DNA from 2 places in the Comamonas sp. HJ-2 genome. Region 1 is predicted to be linked to the other one. Evidence: riboswitches for the same ligand, from Rfam matches in the RefSeq annotation. Region 1 holds a riboswitch; the other holds the start of a gene.

What was found. A riboswitch is a leader RNA that binds a small molecule or an ion and turns the genes downstream of it on or off. The one in region 1 is predicted to bind S-adenosylhomocysteine.
Region 2: it holds a riboswitch for S-adenosylhomocysteine, as region 1 does, so the genes downstream of both, metH (methionine synthase) here and ahcY (adenosylhomocysteinase) in region 1, are expected to answer to the same signal.

The regions. Positions count from the first base shown of each region.
Region 1 covers NZ_JBSIFD010000002.1:409,449-420,893, forward strand. Annotated here, with positions in the region: gene mdtD (multidrug transporter subunit MdtD) at 1-640, opposite strand, end outside; gene erpA (iron-sulfur cluster insertion protein ErpA) at 597-962, opposite strand; gene rpsI (30S ribosomal protein S9) at 1,174-1,566, opposite strand; gene rplM (50S ribosomal protein L13) at 1,577-2,005, opposite strand; gene ACWGXF_RS03370 (23S rRNA (adenine(2030)-N(6))-methyltransferase RlmJ) at 2,338-3,204, shown strand; gene ACWGXF_RS03375 (septal ring lytic transglycosylase RlpA family protein) at 3,295-4,038, opposite strand; gene metF (methylenetetrahydrofolate reductase [NAD(P)H]) at 4,112-4,939, opposite strand; gene ACWGXF_RS03385 (TlyA family RNA methyltransferase) at 5,018-6,214, opposite strand; gene ahcY (adenosylhomocysteinase) at 6,526-7,956, opposite strand; S-adenosyl-L-homocysteine riboswitch at 8,032-8,128, opposite strand; gene ACWGXF_RS03395 (response regulator) at 8,147-8,854, opposite strand; gene ACWGXF_RS03400 (sensor histidine kinase) at 8,890-11,445, opposite strand, start outside.
Region 2 covers NZ_JBSIFD010000004.1:130,492-141,936, reverse strand. Annotated here, with positions in the region: gene gltS (sodium/glutamate symporter) at 1-692, opposite strand, end outside; S-adenosyl-L-homocysteine riboswitch at 1,110-1,219, shown strand; gene metH (methionine synthase) at 1,256-4,015, shown strand; gene ACWGXF_RS05295 (GntR family transcriptional regulator) at 4,091-4,783, opposite strand; gene ACWGXF_RS05290 (C4-dicarboxylate transporter DctA) at 4,792-6,132, opposite strand; gene cls (cardiolipin synthase) at 6,379-7,833, opposite strand; gene ACWGXF_RS05280 (ammonium transporter) at 8,043-9,275, shown strand; gene ACWGXF_RS05275 (hypothetical protein) at 9,302-9,622, shown strand; gene ACWGXF_RS05270 (glycerophosphodiester phosphodiesterase family protein) at 9,689-11,065, opposite strand; gene trpB (tryptophan synthase subunit beta) at 11,186-11,445, opposite strand, start outside.

The DNA of each region.
Region 1 (11,445 bases):
AGCCGCCCAGGGTAGGCCCCAGCAACGGCCCGACTTGGCCCGGAATGGCGATGAAGCTCATGGCGCGAATGAACTCGCCACGCGGATAGGTGCGCAGCACGGCCAGCCGCCCCACGGGCAGCATCATGGCGCCGCCCACGCCCTGCACCACGCGTGCCGCGATCAGAAACGGCAGGCTGGGCGAGAGTGCGCACAGCACCGAGCCCAGCACAAACAGGCCTATCGCCCAGCCGTAGACGCGCCGCGTGCCAAAGCGGTCGGCCACCCAGCCCGTGGCCGGAATCAGCATGGCCGTGGTCAGCGCATAGGCCACGATGACGGACTGCATCTTCATCGGGCTCTCGCCCAGCTCGGTCGCCATGGCCGGCAAGGCCGTGTTGAGAATGGTCGCGTCCAGCGACTGCATGAAAAAGCCTATGGCCACCAGCCACAGCAGTCTTTCTTTATGGGGGGCACTATGGTGCGCGGCGGGCATCTCACCCATGGGCAGCTCCGGAACGAGGCGGCAAGGCAACAAAAAAGCCGCTGACTCGCAGCGGCTTAAGCAATATGCGAACGCCAGACCAGAGCGGCCGGCGCGCAGACAATCATTCGACTCAGACCGAGAAGCTGGAGCCGCAGCCGCAGGTGGTCGAGGCATTGGGGTTCTTGATCACGAACTGAGCGCCTTGCAGGTCTTCCTTGTAGTCGATCTCGGCACCCACCAGGTACTGATAGCTCATGGAGTCGATCAGCAGCGAGACACCGTTCTTGGTCATGGTGGTGTCGTCGTCGTTGGTGATCTCGTCGAAGGTGAAACCGTACTGGAAACCGGAGCAGCCACCACCTTGCACAAAAACGCGCAGCTTCAGATCGGGATTGCCTTCTTCGGCAATCAGGTCGGCCACCTTGGCAGCAGCGCTGTCGGTGAAGACGATGGGGGAAGGCATTTCGGTGGTCGTGGTTTCAGCAACGGCGCTCATGGCATTACTCCGTAGTTTCTTGATTGCCTGAAATGGTACAGCAAGGGGCTCGGGAATACCGGCCGTACATCTTTGTCGCCAGTGCAAGTGGGGGCTTTGCGCAAGCGCTGGACAAGGCTGCGACCGCCCATGAAAAAACCGCCAGGAATTTGCATTCGAGGCGGCTTTTCTTGAAAAGACTCCGCAGAATCCTTCCTGCAGGGGAAACGGATTAACGCTTCGAGAACTGCTTGGCGCGGCGTGCGGAGTGCAGACCGACCTTCTTACGTTCGACTTCACGAGCGTCGCGAGTCACGAAGCCGGCTTGGCTCAGTGCAGGCTTCAGAGCTGCGTCATAGTCGATCAGGGCACGGGTGATGCCGTGACGGGTTGCACCGGCTTGACCGGATTCGCCGCCGCCATGGACGTTCACTTGAATGTCGAAAGTCTCCAGGTTCTCAGTCAGAACCAGGGGTTGCTTTGCGATCATGATGGAGGTTTCGCGACCGAAGTACTGCTGAATGTCCTTGCCATTCACAGTAATCTTGCCGGAGCCCTTCTTCAGAAACACGCGAGCGACGCTGGACTTGCGACGGCCTGTGCCATTGTTCCAATCACCAATCATCTAGGTCTCCTTAGATTTCCAGAGCCTTAGGCTGCTGTGCGGTATGGGGGTGCTCAGCACCGCCGTAAACCTTCAGCTTCTTGATCATGGCGTAGCCCAGAGGACCCTTGGGCAGCATGCCCTTGACGGCCTTCTCGAGAGCACGGCCAGGGAACTTGGCTTGCAGGTCGCGGAAGTTGGTGGCAGTGATGCCGCCGGGGAAACCGGAGTGACGGTAGTACACCTTGTCCAGGTTCTTGGTACCAGTGACCTTGAGCTTGGAGGCGTTGATGATGACGATGTAGTCACCGGTGTCAACGTGAGGTGTGTAAATGGCCTTGTGCTTGCCGCGCAGACGGAGTGCCACTTCGCTGGCGACACGTCCGAGCACCTTATCGGTGGCGTCAATCACAAACCACTCGTGTTGCACCTCAGCGGGCTTTGCGCTGAATGTAGACATGAGTTTTCTCTTTCAAGAGGGTTTGGCGGTCCCTTTTCCGCGGTCGGTGCTTCTTCTTGAAAAAGACAGGTCTTTTAAAGGAAGCCTCTTAGGCGGGGTTACTCGGACCAATTTAAACTTGGCCCAAGCCTTCGCCGCGGGAACCATAAAATCGCTGCGAAGCCCGCCATTATACAAAAACGCCAGAATCTGCGTGTTTTCGTGCAGCAGCCTGTTGTGAAACAGCCCCTAGTGCCTGTTTCTCCCTCTGCACCCAGGCGCCGACAGCCTTTAAAGACCACAGGGTAAAAAGTGCTGTTCCCCTCTTGCCCTGCTGGTTACCATCCATTTCTATGTTCAGTTACCGCCACGCCTTCCATGCAGGCAATCATGCCGATGTGCTCAAGCACACCGTTCTGATTGCCACCGTGCAATACCTCACGCAAAAAGAGGCTGCGCTGACGGTGCTCGACACCCACGGCGGCGCCGGCCTGTACCGCCTGGACGGCGACTACGCCAGCAAGAGCGGCGAGGCCGAGGAAGGCGTGCTGCGCCTGGCTGCCGCCAAGGAGGCCGAACTGGCCCCTGTGTTGCAGGACTATCTGCAGATGGTGCGTCGCTTCAACCAGGGCAATGCCATCCGCAACTATCCCGGCTCGCCCTTCATCACCCAGGCGCTGCTGCGCGGTCATGACCGTCTCAAGGCCTTTGAGCTGCACCCCACGGACATGCGCTCTCTGACCGGCAACATGGCCCAGCTGGAAGTCAGGCGCCAGGTCGCCATCCTGCATGAGGATGGCTTTGAAGGCGTGAAGAAATTCCTGCCTCCGCCATCACGCCGCGCCTTGCTGCTCTGCGATCCGAGCTACGAATTGAAGACCGACTACGGCCGTGTGCTGGACATGGCGGCGGACGGTCTCAAGCGCTTTCCCACAGGCACTTACGCCGTCTGGTACCCCATCATCCCGCGCCCCGAAGCCCATGATCTGCCCAAGCGGCTCAAGACCATGGCCACCAAGGCTGGCAAGAGCTGGCTGCATGCAACGCTCACGGTCAAGAGCAACAAGACCTCCGAACGCGGCGGCCTGCCTGCCAGCGGCATGTTTCTGATCAACCCGCCGTTCAATCTCAAGGATCAGCTCAAGCCCGCCATGCCGCAGCTGGTCAAGCTGCTGGGTCAGGACAGCAATGCAGGCTTTACGCTGGAGTCTGGCGGCTGATTGGAGGCTGTAGGCCGGCCCTTGCCGGCCCTCTGCAGTCCGGGCGCGCCAGCTTCACTGGCAGCCCCCCCCTTCAACAGCAATAATGGTTCAGCGCTTGCGCCTGGCGGTCTGGGAGACCTTGCGCGCGGGCTGATTCGCGGATGCCGCGCGCGTCTTGGAGGCGGAGACTCCCTGCGCCACACTGGGATGGCGCTTCTTGCCCGAAGCATTGAGCGTGGCCGGGCACTCGTCCTCATCGGCGTCCAGCTGCCACAGCTCCACGGGCTTGATGCCCAGACCCAGCATGCCCAGCTCCTGGGCCGCGGCCTTGCTCAGGTCGATGACGCGACCGGGCGCGAAGGGGCCGCGGTCATTGATACGCACCACCACGCTCTTGCCGGTCACGGAGCTGCGCACGCAAACGCGCGTCCCGAAAGGCAGGGTCTTGTGCGCTGCCGTCATGTCCATGCTGTCAAAGCGCTCGCCGCTGGCCGTCTTGCGGCCGTGGAACTGCTCGCCATACCAGGAGGCCAGGCCCGCCTGGTCGCTTTCACGCGGAGGGCTCAGCTCGTACTTGTTGCTGTCTTCGGGCAGGTCTGCCTTGTCGGCATCCGCAGGCTTGTTGGCCTTGACGCCCAGGCCTTTGTCGCGATAGTTGCTGCGCGCATAGGCGTCGGGCAGCAGGGGAGCGGAGACCGTGGGCTGCGCACCCTTTTTTCGGGGCTGGCTCTGAGCGACGGGGGGCTGTTCCTCGGGCTTTTCCTGCAGCGGAGCACAGCCGGCCATGGTCGCGGTGACGACGGCAAGACCTATCCACTGACAACAACGCAAGCGCCAAAATTTCGGTTGCACGGGCGCAATCTCCTTGAAAGCTCAAGTGAGAGCCGCCCAAGACCGGCCGCCTCGCGGCCGGCAAGCTTTTGGCTTACAGACCCAGACGGTCGCAGATCTCCAGAGTGGCGACGCTCTGGTTCATCGTATAGAAGTGCAGCCCGGGAGCACCCTGGCTGCGCAACTGCTCGCATAGATGAGTCACGACATCCAGACCGAACGCACGAATGGAAGCGGTGTCATCTCCGAACGCCTGCAGACGCAGACGAATCCAGCGCGGAATCTCGGCACCACATGCATCCGAGAAGCGCATCAGCTGTGTAGAGCTGGTAATCGGCATGATTCCTGGCACGACCGGCACGTCGAGCCCCAGAGCCCTCACCTCATCGACAAAGCGCATGTATGCGTCGGCATTGTAGAAGTATTGCGTGATGGCGGAATCTGCACCAGCGCGCACTTTAGCAACAAATGCGTCCAGATCGCTGCGAGGGGACTTTGCTTGGGGGTGAGTTTCAGGATAGGCGGCCACTTCGATGTGAAACCAGTCGCCGAACTCCTGGCGCACGAAAGCCACCAGATCGCTGGCGTACTGGAACTCGCCGCCCAGGCCGTAGCCGCTGGGCAGGTCGCCGCGCAAGGCGACGATGCGCTTGACGCCCATGGCCTTGAGTTCGTTCAGCTCGGCACGCACTTTCTCATGCGTGGCGCCGATGCAGGAGAAGTGCGAGGCCGCGCCCACACCTTCGTTCTGAATGTCGCGAACCATGGTGAAGGTGCCGGCCTGGGTGGAGCCGCCCGCGCCATAGGTCACGGAGCAGAACTCGGGCTTGCGTGCATACAGGGCCTGGCGCACGCCCACATGCTTGGCAGCGCCTTCGGGCGTCTTGGTGGGGAAAAACTCGAAGCTGACGGGAAAGCTCATGGCGGTCTATGTCTCTGAATCCTGGATCATGTGCGGGCGCCGAAGGCTCGGCTCCCGCCACGCTTTTCTACTCAACGCTCAACGTTCGTTGCGCTTTTTCTGCTTGCTGCGGGCCGGGCCGGGCTGGCCGAAGCTGGCCACCTCGGGGTCTTCATACAGCTCCTGCTTGGCGCGCTGGGCCTTGATGTCGGCACGCGAAGGGCGCTTGGCGGCTGCCTTGACGGTCGGCCTGGCCGCAGCCGCTTCGTCTGCAACGACGGGGGCCGGAGCCTTGACTTCGGCGCCCTGCTGGGCCCAGACAAAGAATTCGTGATTGCCGTCGCCGCCCTCTATGGACGAGTCCAGCCACTGCTTGACGCTCAGCCCCAGATCGCCGAGGCAGTCGCGAATGCGCTTTTCGACCTCGGCGTACAAGGCCGTGTCGCGCACAATGCCGCCCTTGCCGATCTGGCCGGGCTGCAGCTCGAACTGCGGCTTGACCAGCATCAGCAACTGGCCATGGGGCTTGAGCAGCTGCACCACGGCAGGCAGCACCAGAGTCAGCGAGATAAAGGACAGATCGCCGGTCACGAAATCAAAGGCCGGGCTGATGTCAATATTTTCGGTACCGGGCTTGCGACGCAACTCCACCGGAGCCAGACCTTCGGCCCGGGCCTTGGCCTTGGCGGCGCGCTCGGCCTTGAAGCTCTCGACATCCTGCTCCTTGGCATCGTCGCTGTCGTCATAGTCTTCATCGACCTGACCGCCGTTGCGCATCCAGGCATAGGGAGCGACGGGCTGGGTGTCGTTGTCCTCTTCTTCCTCGATGACTTCGCACAGCGCCTCGTCGCAGGCCTTCTCCAGCAGCTCGGGCGTCAGCGCGCGGGCGTTGAAGCCCTCGACGCAGACCACGCGCTCATCATTTTTCAGGCGCTCGTGCAACTGGCCATGGCCCACGTCAATGCCGATGACCTGGGTCGCACCGGCCTGCAGCAGGCAATCGGTGAAGCCGCCCGTGCTCTGGCCCACATCCAGGCAGCGCAAGCCCTTGACGCTGAGGCCGGTCGCGGCCAGCGCGCCTTCGAGCTTGAGCCCGCCGCGCGAGATGTATTTGGCCTCGGCGGCGTCCAGCAGCTGCAGCTCGGCACCGGCAGGAATCTCGTCGCCGTTCTTGGCCACTTTCTTCCATGGCGCCAGCGGCGTCAGGCGCCACTCCACACCCGAGGCAATCAGGCGCTGGGCCTGGGAACGGGTGGCAGCATGACCTGCTTCAACCAAAAAAACATCTGCGCGCATAGCGTCGCTTCCTTTGAAATAAACCGGTGCCAGGCGCTGCACAAAGATGCAGCGGGCAAAAGAAATCTTTTGAGATAGCAGCCTACGCTTGATACATCTTGATTTCAGATAAATATTCATCTGAAATCTATATATGACGTGCGCAAGCAGCTATTAAATTTAAACCACGACAACCGCTCACTAATACTGGCAGAGCCTAGCAAAGTGACAGCGAGCAAGCGCCGCCGCGCAGCAAAGCTGTCGTCCCCCTCCCCTAGCGCGCAGCGCGTAGAGAGAGAGGGGGAAGGCGCAAAGCGCCTCAGGGGGTGCTATTAATAGCGATACGTTTCAGGCTTGTAAGGGCCTTGCTTGCTCACGCCGATATAAGCGGCCTGCTCGTCGCTGAGTTCGGTCAGCATGGCGCCGACCTTCTTCAGGTGCAGGCGGGCGACCTTTTCGTCCAGGATCTTGGGCAGCACATAGACCTTGCCCACTTCGTAGGCGTCGGGGCGGGTGAACAGCTCGATCTGCGCCAGGGTCTGGTTGGCAAAGGAGTTGGACATCACAAAGCTGGGGTGGCCGGTGGCGCAACCCAGGTTCACCAGACGGCCCTTGGCCAGCAGGGTGATCTTCTTGCCGTCGGGGAACTCGATCTGGTCCACCTGGGGCTTCACTTCTTCCCACTTGTACTTTTCGATCGAAGCCACATCGATTTCGTTGTCGAAGTGACCGATGTTGCAGACGATGGCCTGATCCTTCATGGCAACCATGTGCTCGTGGCGGATGATGTCCTTGTTGCCGGTGGTGGTCACGAAGATATCGGCCTTGTCGGCAGCGTATTCCATGGTCACGACCTTGTAGCCTTCCATGGCGGCCTGCAGGGCATTGATGGGGTCGATCTCGGTCACCCACACCTGGGCCGACAGCGCGCGCAGCGCCTGGGCGGAGCCCTTGCCCACGTCGCCATAGCCGGCCACGCAAGCCACCTTGCCGGCGATCATCACGTCGGTGGCGCGCTTGATGCCGTCCACCAGCGATTCGCGGCAGCCGTACAGATTGTCGAACTTGGACTTGGTCACCGAATCGTTGACGTTGATGGCACGGAACAGCAGCGTGCCCTTGGCCGACATTTCGTTGAGGCGGTGCACGCCGGTGGTGGTCTCTTCGGTCACGCCCATGATCTGGGCCGACTTGCGGCTGTACCAGCTGGGGTCCACGGCCAGCTTGGCCTTGATGGCGGCAAAGACGATGCGCTCTTCTTCCGAGCCAGGGTTGGCCAGCACGGACAGATCCTTCTCGGCGCGCTTGCCCAGGTGCATGAGCATGGTGGCGTCGCCGCCGTCGTCCAGGATCATGTTGGGGCCTTCGCCTTCGGTACCGGCGGCACCGAATTCAAAGATGGAGTGGGTGTAGTTCCAGTAGTCTTCCAGCGACTCGCCCTTGATGGCATAGACAGGCACGCCGGTTTCGGCGATGGCGGCAGCTGCGTGGTCCTGGGTCGAGAAGATGTTGCACGAAGCCCAGCGCACTTGTGCGCCCAGAGCCGTCAGCGTCTCGATCAGCACGGCCGTCTGGATGGTCATGTGCAGCGAGCCCGTGATGCGCGCGCCCTTCAGGGGCTGGGCAGCGGCGAACTCCTCGCGCACGGCCATCAGACCGGGCATTTCGGTTTCGGCGATCCTGATTTCCTTGCGGCCCCAGGCAGCCAGGGAAATATCGGTAATGGCCGAATCAGCGGGGTTGAAGCGCACGGCAGCGTTCATGGTTTTCTCCAAATCTTGAATGAAAAACCACGTTCTGCAGCAGAGGGGGAATAAACCGGCTCACCGCACAGAAAGCGTGGGCGAGCGTCGTTGCGGGATGAAATCCGAGCCTCACGCCCCGCGCAGACCAGCTCATGGCTGGCTGGGGAACGCTGCAACGCTCCTCGGATGGACGGCGATTATAAAGGAATCAGCCTTCCAGGCCCACCAAGCGATAACCGACTTGCAACTCGGTTACCAGATGCCGGGGCTGGGCCGGATCGAGCTCTATCTTCTGGCGCAGGTTGGCCATGTGCACGCGCAGATAGTGGGGGCGGTCCAGATATTCAGCGCCCCAGACCTGCAGCAGCAACTGGCGGTGGGTCAGCACCTTGCCATGGCCGGCAATCAGGGCCGCCAGCAGGCGGAACTCTATGGGCGTCAGGTGCACGGCCACTCCGTCGCGCCTGACATCGTGCGCCGCCAGATCCACCACCACCGCGCCGAAACGCGCACAGCTGCCGGGCTTGTCTGACGCCGACGCCTGCTGGCGGCGGCGCAGCATCACGCGCAGCCTGGCCAGCAACTCGGGCACGCCGAAGGGCTTGGTCAGATAGTCATCGGCCCCGGCGTCCAGCGCCGCCACCTTGTCCTCTTCTCGCTCGCGCGCGGACAGGATCAGAATCGGCAGCTGGCTCCAGCCGCGCAGCTCGGCAATCACGGTCTTGCCATCGGCATCGGGCAGACCCAGGTCCAGCACCACGGCGTCGGGCTGGCGGCTGGCGGCCTCGATCAGGCCGCGCCTGGCGGTTTCTGACTCGAACACCTGCCAGCCTTCGTCCTCCAGTGCCAGGCGTACAAAGCGGCGGATGCTGGCGTCGTCTTCAATCAGCAAAATGCGGGGGGCGGCGCTTGTCATGTTCGGATTTGCATGTGATGCACGGGATTGTCGGCTCATTCGTCCATGGCCGGCTGCTCGGGCACGGGCAGCGAGATGCTGAAAACGGTGCCCGGCCCGGGGTCTGCCGCCGCCACCCGCAATCTGCCGCCATGGGCTTGCACGATGCGCTGAGCCAGCGCCAGGCCGAGCCCCATGCCGAACACGGCACTCTCCGCCTGCCCACGCGTGAACGGCTCGAACAGTTGCTCAGCCGACAGATGCACGGGCAGACCCGGCCCCGCGTCCTGCACGCTCAGCACACAGTCGCCATCGGCCACGCTCGCTGCCACGGTGATCGTCGTGCCTTCGGGCGTGTACTTGATGGCGTTGTCCAGCAGATTGACCAGCACACGCTCCATCAGCACGGCATCGAGCTGCAGCAAGGGCAGATCGGCCGGCAGCGAGGTCTGCAGCGCATGAGCGGCCAGTCGCTCGCGCATCTGCGCCAGCGCGCTGCCCACCAGTTCGTCCACCGGCAGCCATTCACGCTTGAGCTGCACGCCGCCTTGCTGCAGGCGCGCCATGGCCAGCAGGTTGTCCACCAGTTGCTGCAGCGCCTGTGCCTGATTGCGAATCTGCACCAGCATGTGATGCGCCGGCCCCTGCGGCGCATGCGGCAAGGCCGCCTGGGCCGCGCCCAGGATGCCCGTCAGCGGCGTGCGCAGATCATGCGAGACGGCTGAGAGCAAGGTGTTGCGCATGCGCTCGCCCTCCATGGCGATCTGGGTCTGCTGCGCCACCTCCACAAAATGCACACGCTCCAATGCCAGGGCGATCTGGCTGGCACAGGCTTCAAGCAGACGGCGCTCCTCGGGCACTCGCAATCGTTGCGGTGCACGCAACTGCAGTACCAGCACGCCACGCGAACGCACGGGCGCCATCAGCGGCACATAAAGTGCCGGCGCAGCTGCCAGGGTATCGGTTCCATGGCCGGCCATCTGGCCATGCTCCATGCTCCAGCGACCCACGCTGGTGTCGATCTGAGCTTCGCTGCCAGGCGCCAGCTGCAGGCGCTCATCGGCATCGGGCACCAGCAGCCCGGTCTGGGCGTCGAAAACGCCTGAAATCGTGGTCAGCGCGATCTGCGTGACCTGCTCCTGCGTCAGCGCACCCGACAGGTCACGCGCCAGCCTGGCCAGCGCGCCGGCCCGCCTTTCGCGCTCTGCGGCCACGCGCGCCTCGTGGCGCAGCCGCGCCGTGAGCTGGCCGCAGACCAGGGCCACACCCAGCATCAGGCTGAAGGTGAACAGGTATTGCGTATCGTTGACGCTGAAAGAGTTGCGCGGCGGCACAAAGTAGAAGTCGAACAGCAGCACTGACAGCAGGGCCGCCCATGCTCCGGGTCCGCGCCCCCAACGCACGGCTGACAGCACCACCACCAGCAGGAAAAGCATGACCACATTGGCCGGATCGAACACTCGCAGCAGCAGCTCCGCCACCGCTGTCGCGGCCAGGCAAGCCAGGGTCACGCCCGCATAACCCTTCCACGGAATGGTTTTTTCACGCGCCGCCGGCAATCGCAAGGTGCTCTCGTTCTTGCTTTGCTTGACGGACAGCAGCAGCACGTCCAGGCCGGGATCCAGCGCAGCGATCTGTTCGGACAGGCTGGAGGCACGCCAGCGCAGCCAGCGGCTCAAAGGTTCATGCACACGCGCCAGCACCAGATGGCTGGCATTGCGCTCACGCGCAAAGTCCACCAGAGCCTGGGCCACATGGGCGCCGGGAATGGTGGCCGTTTCCGCGCCCAGACGCGCCGCCAGCGCCAGGGTCTTGAGCACGGCCTCCTGCGCTGCCCGAGGCCTATGCTGGCGCTCAGGCGCATCCACATAGACCACCACCCAGTCGGCCTCCAGCCGCCTGGCCAGGCGCGCCACCTGGCGCACCAGGGCATCGTCACCGGCGCGGCCGCCCACGCCCACCAGCAGGCGCTCGCGCGTGGGCCAGACATCGCCGATGGAGCGCTCGCGGCGGTAGTCACGCATGTCCTCATCGACACGATCGGCCGTACGGCGCAAGGCCAGCTCGCGCAGCGCCAGCAAATTGCCCTGGCGAAAGAAATTGCGCGAGGCCCGCTCGGCCTGCTCCAGCGGATAGACCTTGCCCGACTTGAGGCGCTTGAGCAGCTCCTCGGGCGGGATGTCGACCACGATGACCTCGTCGGCATCGTCAAAGATATGGTCGGGCACGGTCTCATGGACCTGTATGCCCACAATGCCGCCCACTACATCGTTCAGGCTTTCCAGATGCTGAACGTTGAGCGTGGTCCACACCTCGATACCCGCCTCCAGCAGCTCCTGCACATCCTGCCAGCGCTTGGGATGGCGCGAGCCGCTCACATTGCTGTGCGCCAGCTCGTCGAGCAGCAGCACCTCCGGGCGGCGTGCCAGAGCTGCATCCAGATCGAACTCGTCCAGCTGCCTGCCCTGGTAGACCAGCGTGCGCCGCGGCAACAGCTCCAGGTCGTGCAGCTGCTGCTCGGTCTCGGCGCGGCCATGCGTCTCCACCAGCCCCACCAGAACCTTGCGTCCTGCCTGCCGCTCGCGCTGCGCAGCCGCCAGCATGGAATAGGT
Region 2 (11,445 bases), on a different contig from region 1:
GCAGCATCGGCCGTGATCAGGCGCGGTGCCTTGTTGGGCGACTCGAAGTTGGCGACCTCGCTGCCTTCGCTGACCGTGGGCGCATCGGCGCGCAGCTGCTCGGACTCGGTCAGCGGCTGGGCCAGCTGATGGCGCGTGATCAGTCGCTTGGCCAGCGGGCCGCCCAGCAGGCCGCCGATGATCAGGCCGAAAGTGGCGCAGGCAATGCCCAGGGTGGTGGCTCCCGTGAGACCGTATTGGTTTTCCAGCACCGAGCCCCAGGCTCCGGCCGTACCGTGACCGCCCACCAGCGTGATGGAGCCCGCGACCAGGCCGATCAGCGGGTCCAGTCCCAGCACGGAAACCAGACTCACGCCCACGATGTTCTGCATGATGATGAAGACGGCAATCACGCCCAGGAAGAGGAACAGCGCAGAGCCGCCCTCACGCAGCTTCGCGAAGTTCGCACTCAGGCCGATGGACGAGAAGAACACCAGCATGAACGCCGACTGCAGACTGCCCTCGAAGCTCAGCGCCAGTCCCGTGGTCTGATGCAGCATGAAGATGATGGCCGCCACGACCAGGCCGCCGGAGACAGGCTCGGGAATATTGAAGTCGCGCAGAAAGCGGATATGTCTTGTCATGAGCTTGCCAAGCATGAGCACAAGCACGGCCATGATGAGGGTGTAGTACGCGCCGAAGGTCACGTTCATAGGATCTCCTGGGTGTTCCATGCGAGGGCTGAATGGCCTGCCCGGTCATGGCTGGCAATCGGCTGTGCACGGCTGAGCACATGGACCAGACATTTGCTGTCGATGGTGCCAAAGACTCAAAGATAGGGGCTGTAGGTGCTTGTCCACTCATGGCAGGCGGACCCGTCGGTGCCGGGCTGCCTGAGAGCAGGAAAGCGGTGTGCGCCATTCCTTGCGGATGCGCACCATGTCGGGAATATGCTTGAAATGAGATGGTCGCATTCGTGTTTTGCGAAATTACCTTTTGCCCTGCTCCTGTTTTTGGGGTGTGGAAAGTCGAATCTGCTATAGCCGTTCGCATAGAGCTCTCCTGCATAGCCGCGGGGCAAAGCGCCTTGAAGCCCCGATTGCCCGCCCTCGCCGTAGAATGACGGGCTTCACCCCGAGGAGCGCTGCAGCCGGTCATCCCAGAGATGTTTGACCCGTCAGGCTCGGGGTCGCAGATCCGGTCGACGATCTGCTGGCACTCACAACGGCGCTCACCTGTTTTCGATTCTGTTTCTGGTTTTCACACAGGTGAGCTGATGTCCGCTGCTATCCCTTCCACTGCCATTCCTCCCATGCGCCTGTCGGGCCTGGAGCCCGTCTTCATCGGCGATGAGACGCTGTTCGTCAACGTGGGCGAGCGCACCAACGTCACCGGCTCCAAGGCCTTTGCGCGCCTGATCCTCAACGAGCAGTACGAAGAGGCTCTGGCCGTGGCGCGCCAGCAGGTGGAAAACGGCGCCCAGGTCATCGATGTGAACATGGACGAGGCCATGCTGGACAGCAAGGCCGCCATGGTGCGCTTTCTGAACCTGATTGCCTCCGAGCCCGATATCGCCAAGGTGCCTGTGATGGTGGACAGCTCCAAGTGGGACGTGATCGAGGCCGGCCTGCGCTGCCTGCAGGGCAAGGGCATCGTCAACTCGATCTCCATGAAGGAGGGCGTCGAGGAGTTCAAGAAGCACGCCAAGCTGGTCAAGCGCTATGGCGCTGCCGCCGTGGTGATGGCGTTTGACGAAAAAGGCCAGGCCGACACCTTTGCACGCAAGATCGAGATCTGCGAACGCGCCTACCGCATTCTGGTCGACGAAGTGGGCTTCCCGCCCGAGGACATCATCTTCGACCCCAACATCTTTGCCGTGGCCACCGGCATCGAAGAGCACAACAACTACGGCGTCGATTTCATCGAGGCCGTGCGCTGGATCAAGCAGAACCTGCCCGGTGCCAAGGTTTCGGGCGGCGTCTCCAATGTCTCGTTCTCGTTCCGTGGCAACGACCCCGTGCGCGAGGCCATCCACACGGTGTTCCTCTATCACGCGATTGCGGCGGGCATGGACATGGGCATCGTCAATGCCGGCATGGTCGGTGTGTACGATGACCTGGAGCCCCAGTTGCGCGAACGCGTGGAGGACGTGGTGCTCAACCGCCGCCCCGATGCGGCCGAGCGCCTGCTCGAGATCGCCGACAGCGCCAAGGGCGCGGCCAAGGACGACAGCAAGAAGCTCGAGTGGCGCGGCACGCCCGAGGCGCCGAAGACTGTGGGTGAGCGTCTGTCGCACGCCTTGGTGCACGGCATCACCGACTTCATCACCGAAGACACCGAAGAGGCCTACCAGCAGATCGTGGTGCAGGGCGGCGGCCGCCCGCTGCACGTGATCGAAGGCCCGCTCATGGACGGCATGAATATCGTCGGCGACCTGTTCGGCGCCGGCAAGATGTTCCTGCCCCAGGTGGTCAAGTCCGCGCGCGTGATGAAGCAGGCCGTGGCCCACCTGGTGCCCTATATCGAGGAAGAGAAGCGCCAGCAGGAAGCGGCGGGCATGGACGTGACCAGCAAGGGCAAGATCGTCATCGCCACCGTCAAGGGCGATGTGCACGACATCGGCAAGAACATCGTCACCGTGGTCCTGCAGTGCAACAACTTCGAGGTCATCAACATGGGCGTGATGGTGCCCTGCCACGAGATCCTGGCGCGTGCCAAGGCCGAGGGCGCGGACATCATCGGCCTGTCGGGACTGATCACTCCCAGTCTCGAAGAGATGCAGTATGTGGCCGGCGAGATGGACAAGGACGACTACTTCCGCATCAAGAAGATTCCGCTGCTGATCGGCGGTGCGACCTGCTCGCGCGTGCATACGGCCGTGAAGATTGCCCCCAAGTACGACGGCCCTGTGGTCTATGTGCCCGATGCCTCGCGCTCGGTCAGCGTGGCGCAGAGCCTGCTGGGCGACGGCAAGCAGGCCTATCTGGACGAGCTGAGCGCCGACTACGACAAGGTGCGCACCCAGCATGCCAACAAGAAGAAGACGCCGCTGTGGACGCTGGAGCAGGCCAGAGCCAATGCCGCCGTGGTGGGACATGCGCCTGTGGTGCCGCGCACCCTGGGCCGCCGCGTGTTCAAGAACTTCGACCTGGCCGAAATTGCCCAGTACATCGACTGGGGGCCGTTCTTCCAGACCTGGGATCTGGCCGGTCCCTACCCGGCCATCCTCGACGATGAGGTCGTGGGCGTGGAGGCGCGCAAGGTGCTGGCCGATGCCAAGCTCATGCTGCAGAAGATCATCGACGGCCGCTGGCTGCAGGCCAATGGCGTGATGGGCCTGTTCCCCGCCAATCGCGTGGGCGACGACATCGTGTTCTACACCGACGAATCGCGCAGCCAGGTGCTGACCACCTGGTACGGCATGCGCCAGCAGACCGAAAAGCAGGCCGTGGACGGCCCGGATGGCCGGCCCGTGATGCGCCCCAGCCGCTGCCTGGCCGATTTTGTGGCCGCCAAGGAGTCGGGCATTGCCGACTATGCCGGCCTGTTTGCCGTGACCGCCGGCATCGGCGCCGAGAAGAAGGACAAGGAATTCGAAGCCGCGCTGGACGACTACAGCGGCATCATGTTCAAGGCCCTGGCCGACCGCCTGGCCGAAGCCTTTGCCGAGTGCCTGCACCAGCGCGTGCGCAAGGATCTCTGGGGCTATGCCGAAGACGAGGACCTGAGCAACGAGGAGCTCATCAAGGAAGCCTACAAGGGCATTCGCCCCGCGCCCGGCTACCCTGCCTGCCCCGATCACACGGCCAAGATCGACCTGTTCAAGGCGCTGCAGGCCGATGAGATCGGCATGACGCTGACCGAGAGCCTGGCCATGAACCCGGCATCCAGCGTGAGCGGCTTCTACATAGGCAACCCCGAGGCCAGCTACTTCAACGTGGGCCAGATCGGCGAAGACCAGCTCGCCGACATGGCCCAGCGACGTGGCATGGATGTCGAGGAGCTGCGCCGCTATCTGGCGCCGAATCTGGGCTGAACCAGCTTCGAGATCGCACTTCGCAAATGAAAAAAGCCAGGGACGCCCCTGGCTTTTTGGTTTGGAGAGCGTTGCTCAGAGGTGTTGCTTGAGCACGGGGGCGAGCGTGGCACGCAGTCGGTCGCCGGGCTCCTCGGTCTCGGTCGCACGGATTTCCAGCGAGCGTTCCACCATGCCTATATGTTCCAGCAGCAGCGCCTTGGCACCCTCGGTGTCGCCGCGTTCCAGGGCGGCCACGATGCGTTCGTGCTCGGCGCAGGACTGGCTGGCGCTGTGCGTGGATTGGTAGAGCGTGGCAGCCAGGGTGGTGCGTGCCGTCAGATCGCGCAGCGTGTCGGCCAGCAGCCTGTGGCCCATCTGTTCGGCCAGGCAGACATGGAAATCCGCAAGCAGAAAGGCACGCGTGGCGCTGTCCGCCCCGGCGATGGCTTTCTGCTCCTGGGCGATATGGCGGCGCAGTCTGGTGATGACGCGCTGCAGCGGCTTGCCGGCTTCCTGCAATATGCCGGTCTCGATGATCCGCCGTGCAGAGAATGCATCCATGGCCTCGGCAGCCGAGGGCTGGACCACGTACCAGCCCCTGCGGGCCTGGACCTGGACAAAGCCGCGAGCCTGCAGCTGCATCAGCGCTTCGCGCACCACGGTGCGGCTGACGTCGAAATTGTTGGCAAGCTCCTGCTCCCCCAACCGCTCCCCGGGTGCCAGTTTCTGGGCCAGGATGGCTTCGACGACGCGTTCCGCGATGTGCTGTGGAGAGGCAGGAGTCATTGCTTGGTTCAGTGGCTGGAGTGAGGGATGGGGACTACGACAGGCGGCACGATAGCAGATGCATGGTCTTCTTCTTCGGTCAGTGGCTCGGCCTTGCCGTCAAGTACCGCATGGGCACGTTCGCGGTCGATGTCTCCCTCCCAGGCAGCAATCGCCACGGTGGCCACGCAGTTGCCGATCAGATTGCCCAGGGCGCGCGCAATGCCCATGAACCAGTCCACCGACAGCACCAGCACCAGGCCGATCGCAGGGATGGCGGGAATGGCATGCAGGGTGGCTGCCAGCACCACGATGGCCGAGCCCGGTACGCCGTGTGCGCCCTTGGAGGTCACCAGCGCGATGGCCAGAATGGTCAGCAGGTCGGACATGCTGATCGGCGTGTTGGTGGCCTGGGCGATGAAGACCGCAGCCAGTGTGATGTAGATGGAAAACGCGTCCAGGTTGAACGAGTAGCCGGTGGGAATCACCAGGCCTACGGTGGAGTCGCGCACACCCATGTTGCGCAGCTTGGCCATGATCTGGGGCAGCACGCTGTCGGAGGAGGTGGTCGCGAAGACGATGGTCAGCTCCTCGCGCAGATAGCGCAGCAGCTTGATCAGGCTGAAGCCCGACAGGCGCATCACCAGACCCAGCACCACGAACACGAAGATCAGCACCGAGACGTAGAACAGCGCCACCAGCATGCCCAGCTGCTTGAGCGAGCCTATGCCGTATTGGCCCACGGTGAAGGCGATGGCGCCCAGCACGCCCAGCGGTGCCAGCTTGATGATGATGCCCATGACCTTGAACAGAGCCATGGACAAGGCGTCCACCAGCGCGGAGACGGGCTTGCCGCGTTCTCCCAGCATGGTCAGCGCGCAGCCGAACAGCACGGCGAACAGCAGTACTTGCAGCACGTCGCCCTTGGCGAAGGCTTCCACCACGGTGGTGGGAATGAGCTTCATCAGGAAATCCACCGTGCCGCCGCTGGTCAGCTTGTCGGCATTGCTGGCATAGGCCGCCATGGCCGAGGCATCGAGCTTGCTGGTGTCCACGTTCATGCCCACGCCGGGCTCGAAGACAAAGGCCAGCACCAGGCCCATACCCAGGGCGATGGTGGTCAGAACCTCGAAATAGATCAGGGCCTTGACGCCCACGCGGCCTACGCGCTTGAGGTCGCCTGCACCGGCAATGCCGTGCACGACCACGCAGAACACCAGTATGGGGATGATCATCTTGATGAGCTTGATGAAGCCATCGCCCAGGGGTTTGAGTTTCACGGCCCATTCAGGGGCCAGTAATCCGGCGAGCACACCCAGTATGAGTGCGATCACCACCTGTCCGAACAGTGATCTGACAAAGCGGCGCATAGTCGTCTTTCGCAAGTTGTGGAATCTTGTATGCAAGTTGTCTGAAACTTGCATACAAGAATGTAGGCAAGCGAAAGGCGTGCCAGCAGAGGGTATTCCTGCAGATTTGTGTAAATTAGGGGAGGATCAGCCCTGACTTTCACGTATGAAATAAAAGGGCGTTCCGCCTTGGTGCGAGAGGGGGGCGCCAGTGTGCACGTGCGTGGTGCGCGGGCTTTGGGCATGCCCAAAGCCAGGGCATGGCGCTTACAGCAGCGGGCTCAGGGCGCCCAGCAGGTTGTCCCAGATGCGCTTCCACCAGGGAGCCGAATGCACCTGTGCCAGCGTCACCACATCGGATTCGTGCAGATAGCTCTGTTGCCGATGCCGGATGGCCTCGGTGATGGCTTCGTCGTGCAGCAATACATTGTTTTCAAAGTTCAGGTCAAAGCTGCGCAGATCGAGATTCGTGGAGCCGATCAGGCTGACCGATCCGTCCAGACACAGGGTCTTGGCATGCAGCAGGCCGGGGCGGAATTCGTGGATATGGACCCCGGCGCTCAGCAGCCGCCAGTAATGGCTGCGGCTGACGGCACCGACTATCCATGAGTCATTGCGGGCGGGCAGGATCAGTGTGACCTGCACCTGGCGCAGCGCGACGGCGCACAAGGCATCTAGCACCGTGCTGTCGGGCACGAAGTAGGGGGTGGAGATCACGACCTCGCGCTGCGCACAGGCCAGCAGGCTGGCAACCAGCTGGGGTGTAGAGCGTGCTCTTTCCGTCGGCCCTTCGGCAATCGCAACGGCATGGAAGCCGTCGTCAGCGGTAGCGCCGGCCTCGGTCTCGGCCTCGGTTGTCGGTGGTGCAAGGCACGCATCGGACTGCGCCCAGTCGCTGGCAAAAGCCTGCTGCATCTGCATGACCACCGGACCCTGCAGGCGCAGCATGATGTCCACCCAGGGGGCATAGCGAGCCTTGATGCGAAAGCCTTCGTCGGCGCAGTTCTGGCTACCGCAATAGTTGATCCTGCCGTCTATGAGCGTGATCTTGCGGTGGTTGCGCAGGTCGATGCGGCTGGTCAGCATGACTTTGAGCAGATTGCTGATGGGCAGGGCAATCGCCAGGTGCACGCCGGCCTGCCGCATCTGCTGCCACAGTGGCGAGCGCGTCAGTGCGCGCGAGCCCAGACCGTCGACCATGGCCCGGCAGGTCACGCCGCGCTGCGCGGCACGCATCAGGGCATGGGCCACATCGGTGCCGGTGCTGTCGTCCAGCCAGATGTAGTGCAGCACATTGATCTCGTGGCGCGCGGCATCCATGTCGGCCAGCATCTGCGCACGGGCATGCGCGCCATCGCGCATGAGCTCGGCCCTGTGGCCGGGCAGCGGTACAAAGCCGTTGATGGACGAGGCATAGCGGAAGGCCGGCAGCCATTGATCGGGAATGGCGGGTCGTGCCTGCGACATGGGGCCGGGTGCGGACGCAAGGGCGCTGCCCCGGGTCTGACAGAACTCGCGCACATTGAGCCTTCTGCGGCCTGGTACACGGCCCAGGGCCACTTCCCCAAACAGGTAGTACAGCAGGCAACTCACATAGGGCAGCAGCACGATGACCATGAGCCAGGCCAGCCGCACATCGGGCCGCATGTCTCTGCGCAGCAGAATGCGCAGGCCGAAGCCGGCAATCAGCAATACATGAAGAGTCAGCAGCAGCCAGGTCATGAATCAGTGCAGCAACGATGGACCTTGTCGAGCATAACGGGCTCAGGCCTGAGCACAAGCTGCCCGTCGTGGTTCTCATGAAACAGGCGCAAAGACCTTGATGGATCAACGCATGCTGCTATCCATCATGAAGCATCGACAGATCGGCATGGCACTGGCATGGAACCTGCTTCCTTTTTTTGTCAAAGCAAACAAGCAGGGGGGAGTGCATGGAAATGGTGCCATTGACTGCCATCGACAAGGCAGATACCGGTTGGGTCATGGTCGCGTCGGCGCTGGTCTTGCTGATGACCTTGCCGGGCATTGCCCTGTTCTATGCGGGGCTGGTGCGGCGCAAGAATGTGGTCAACACCATGGTGGCCGTGTTTGCGGTGGCCTGCGTGGTCACCCTGACCTGGTTCGGCCTGGGCTACTCGCTTGCGTTCACCGCCGAGTCTGCCTGGCTTGGCAATCTGGGACGAGCCTGGTTTGCCTCGCTGCACTTCGATGGCCGGCGCAGCGTGATCTCGGTCAGCCATCTGGCACCGCATCTGCCCGAGGCGGCCTATGCCCTGTTCCAGGCCGCATTCGCCATCATCACCACCTCGCTGATCGTGGGGGCCGTGGTAGAGCGCATGCGCTTTGCGGCCCTGCTGGTGTTTGCCGCGCTGTGGAGCGTGGTGGTCTATGCGCCGGTGGCCCACTGGGTGTGGGAGAGCGGGGGCTGGCTGAACCAGCTCGGTGCACTGGACTTTGCCGGCGGCGCCGTGGTGCATGTGAATGCGGGCGTGGCGGCACTGGTCTGTGCCTTCATGATGGGGCGCAGGCGCGGCTACGGAACCGAGCCATTCGAGCCGCACAGCCTGGGCTGGACGGCCATGGGCACGGCGCTGCTGCTGTTCGGCTGGTTCGGCTTCAACGCGGGATCGGCCCTGTCTGCCGACGGGCGTGCAGCGCTGGCCTTTGTGGTCACTCTCGTGGCGGCAGCGGCTGCCGGTCTGGCATGGATGGTGGTGGAATGGCTGGTTCGCGGCGCTCCGACCTTGCTGGGCCTGCTCTCGGGCATGGTGGGCGGACTGGTGGCCATCACACCGGCTGCCGGCTTTGTGCAGGTGGGCAGTGCGGTGTGGATAGGCTTGATTGCGGGCGCAGTCTGCTTCTGGGGCGCAACCTGGCTCAAGCGCCGTCTCGGGGCCGACGACTCGCTCGATGTGTTCGGCGTGCATGGCGTGGGCGGCATTGCGGGCTCCATTCTCACGGCGGTGTTTGCCGACCCCCTGATTGCGGGCACAGGCGCGACGGTGATGAACCAGTTGATTGCCGTGGCAGCCGTGGCTGCCTACAGCGGCGCAGCCACGGCCGGGGTACTGGTGCTGATCCGTCTGCTGATGCCTTTGCGTGTGGATGCCGTGCAGGAAATGGAGGGCCTGGATATCAGTCTGCATCTGGAGCGTCAGCACTAGTGATCCATCAAAGACAGGAGCGGTGTATGGAGGACAGCGATCGAGTGGCGGTGGCCGCACATCTGCATGTGGTGCTGCGGCGCAGGACGGGCCGGGTGACCGATACCGAATGGATGGCCTGCAACCAGGCCTATGCACAGGCCATGGTGGCTTTTGCGCTGGAGCATGCGCGAGAGCAACAGGACGAGGAGCTGGCGCGCCTGGCCCGGCGTCTGCAGGACAGCTGGAGCGGCGACAAGCCCCGGCATGCAGTGCCTGCCGAGACTGCGCAGAGCGACAGCTCGGTCACCACCAAGGCCGCCGAGATACTGCGCACCTCGGCACGCTATATCGGCGGGCTGCGCTGAGGCACAAGCAGGACCTGAGGCCGGGACGGCACCGGCGCTCAGGCCGATGCCGGCAACGAGCCCGGTCTATGGCTTTTTCAGCTCGGCGATATAGGCTTCGCGAGCCTTGATGCCAGCAGCAGTGAAATCGGTGAACACGCCGTCAATGCCCAGGCGGTAGTAAGCGAGGTATTCCTGTGCAGGGTCACCCTTGAAGATGCCAGCCAGGCGGCTGGCCTCGCTGCGGAAGGTAAAGCTGTGCACCACCAGTCCTGCCTTGTGCGCATTGGCGATCAGGCCCGTGTCCTTCAAGGTGTTCACATCCTTGAGGCCTGCTCCGTCCTTGTAGGGAACGACGGAATGGGCCAGCACCTGGGGTTTCCAGGGGCCGATGCCGTCGGCATAGGTCTTGATCTCGGCCAGGCCTGCCGGTGTCTGCATGACCGCGAAGGTGCGCGCATCGCCTGCCAGCGTCCAGCTATAGGGGCGGCCGCTGATGAAGGTCCATTCGTCGCTGGTGATGTAGCCGACCGAGCCATCCCTGAAGTTGTAGTCATTGCCATCGATCAGCTGCACGCCCTTGGCCTTCATGCCCGCCTTGCGCAGATACTTCAGGCTGTCGGGGTCGAAGCTCTGGATGTAGATGGGCGCGTCCTTGCGGTTGAGCTGGTTCTTCTCGAGCAGCGCCATCACGGCATCCTCGAACGGATGCTCGCCCGTGCCGCAGCTGTTGGCGATGGCCTGCTGGTTGTTCCAGTAAGGGTTCTTGGTCTCGGCGTAGACGGCAATCGTGCGGCCTGCCGCCTTGCCCTTGGCGAGCGCGATATCGATCACATCCTGTGCGCTGATCAGCGGCAACTTGCCATTCCATTCCGTGGGGCGGTCGGCACGGTTGTCCAGTATGGTGCCGCCCAGCAGCGTGCGCAGCTCATGCAGGGTGAAGTCCGAGATGGACCAGTCGCCGGTGTGGTCCTCGCCATCGACGACCAGGGCCTGAAGCACGGATTTCTGGTTGTTGGGATCGATACGGTCGCTCAGATAGCGGGCCGGCCCGTTGTCGGGTGTCGCGGGGTATTTCACATCGACCCATACCCCGGGCGTGGTGCGCTTGCGCGCGGCCACATAGGAATTGCTCTTGGCAACGTCGGCGATGTTGGTGCTGTCGCTCAGCCAGGCGTTGTGGCGTGCCACCAGCTGGCAGTCGCGCGTCATGTGCATGTCGAGCTCGATCATGTCGGCGCCCGCATCAATGGCTTTTTCATAGGCCATCTGGGTCTGCTCGGGGTACAGACCCGAGTAGCCGCGGTGGGCGATGACCTGGGGCTGCTTGCCGTCCAGCGTCAGAAACTGCGGCGCAGGCGCTGGTGTCGGGCCGTCTCCGCCGCCACAGGCGCTCAGGGCAAAGGCTGCAAGCAAGGTCAGAGCAAAGACGGGGTGGCGGGTATGGGGCATGGGTTCAGGCATGGATGGAGATCGCCTCATGCTTGCGCTTGTTGATGACGGTTGTGTGACCGTGCCCTCGGAGCATGTCACGCTCCGAAGCACAAGGCTGCCGGGGCGGCAGCCTTGTGCGGGGTGCGGCAGTTACAGTCCCAGCTTCCTGGCGACGTAATCGGCATCTTTGTCGCCGCGACCCGAGAGGTTGACCAGAATATGCTGGTCCTTGCCGAGCCCCGGCGCTTCGCGCATGGCCCAGGCCACGGCGTGCGCACTTTCCAGCGCCGGGATGATGCCCTCCACACGCGACAGCGTCATGAAGGCATTCAGGCATTCCTTGTCGTCCACGGACTGGTAGTCCACGCGGCCTATATCCTTGAGATAGCTGTGCTGCGGGCCCACGCCGG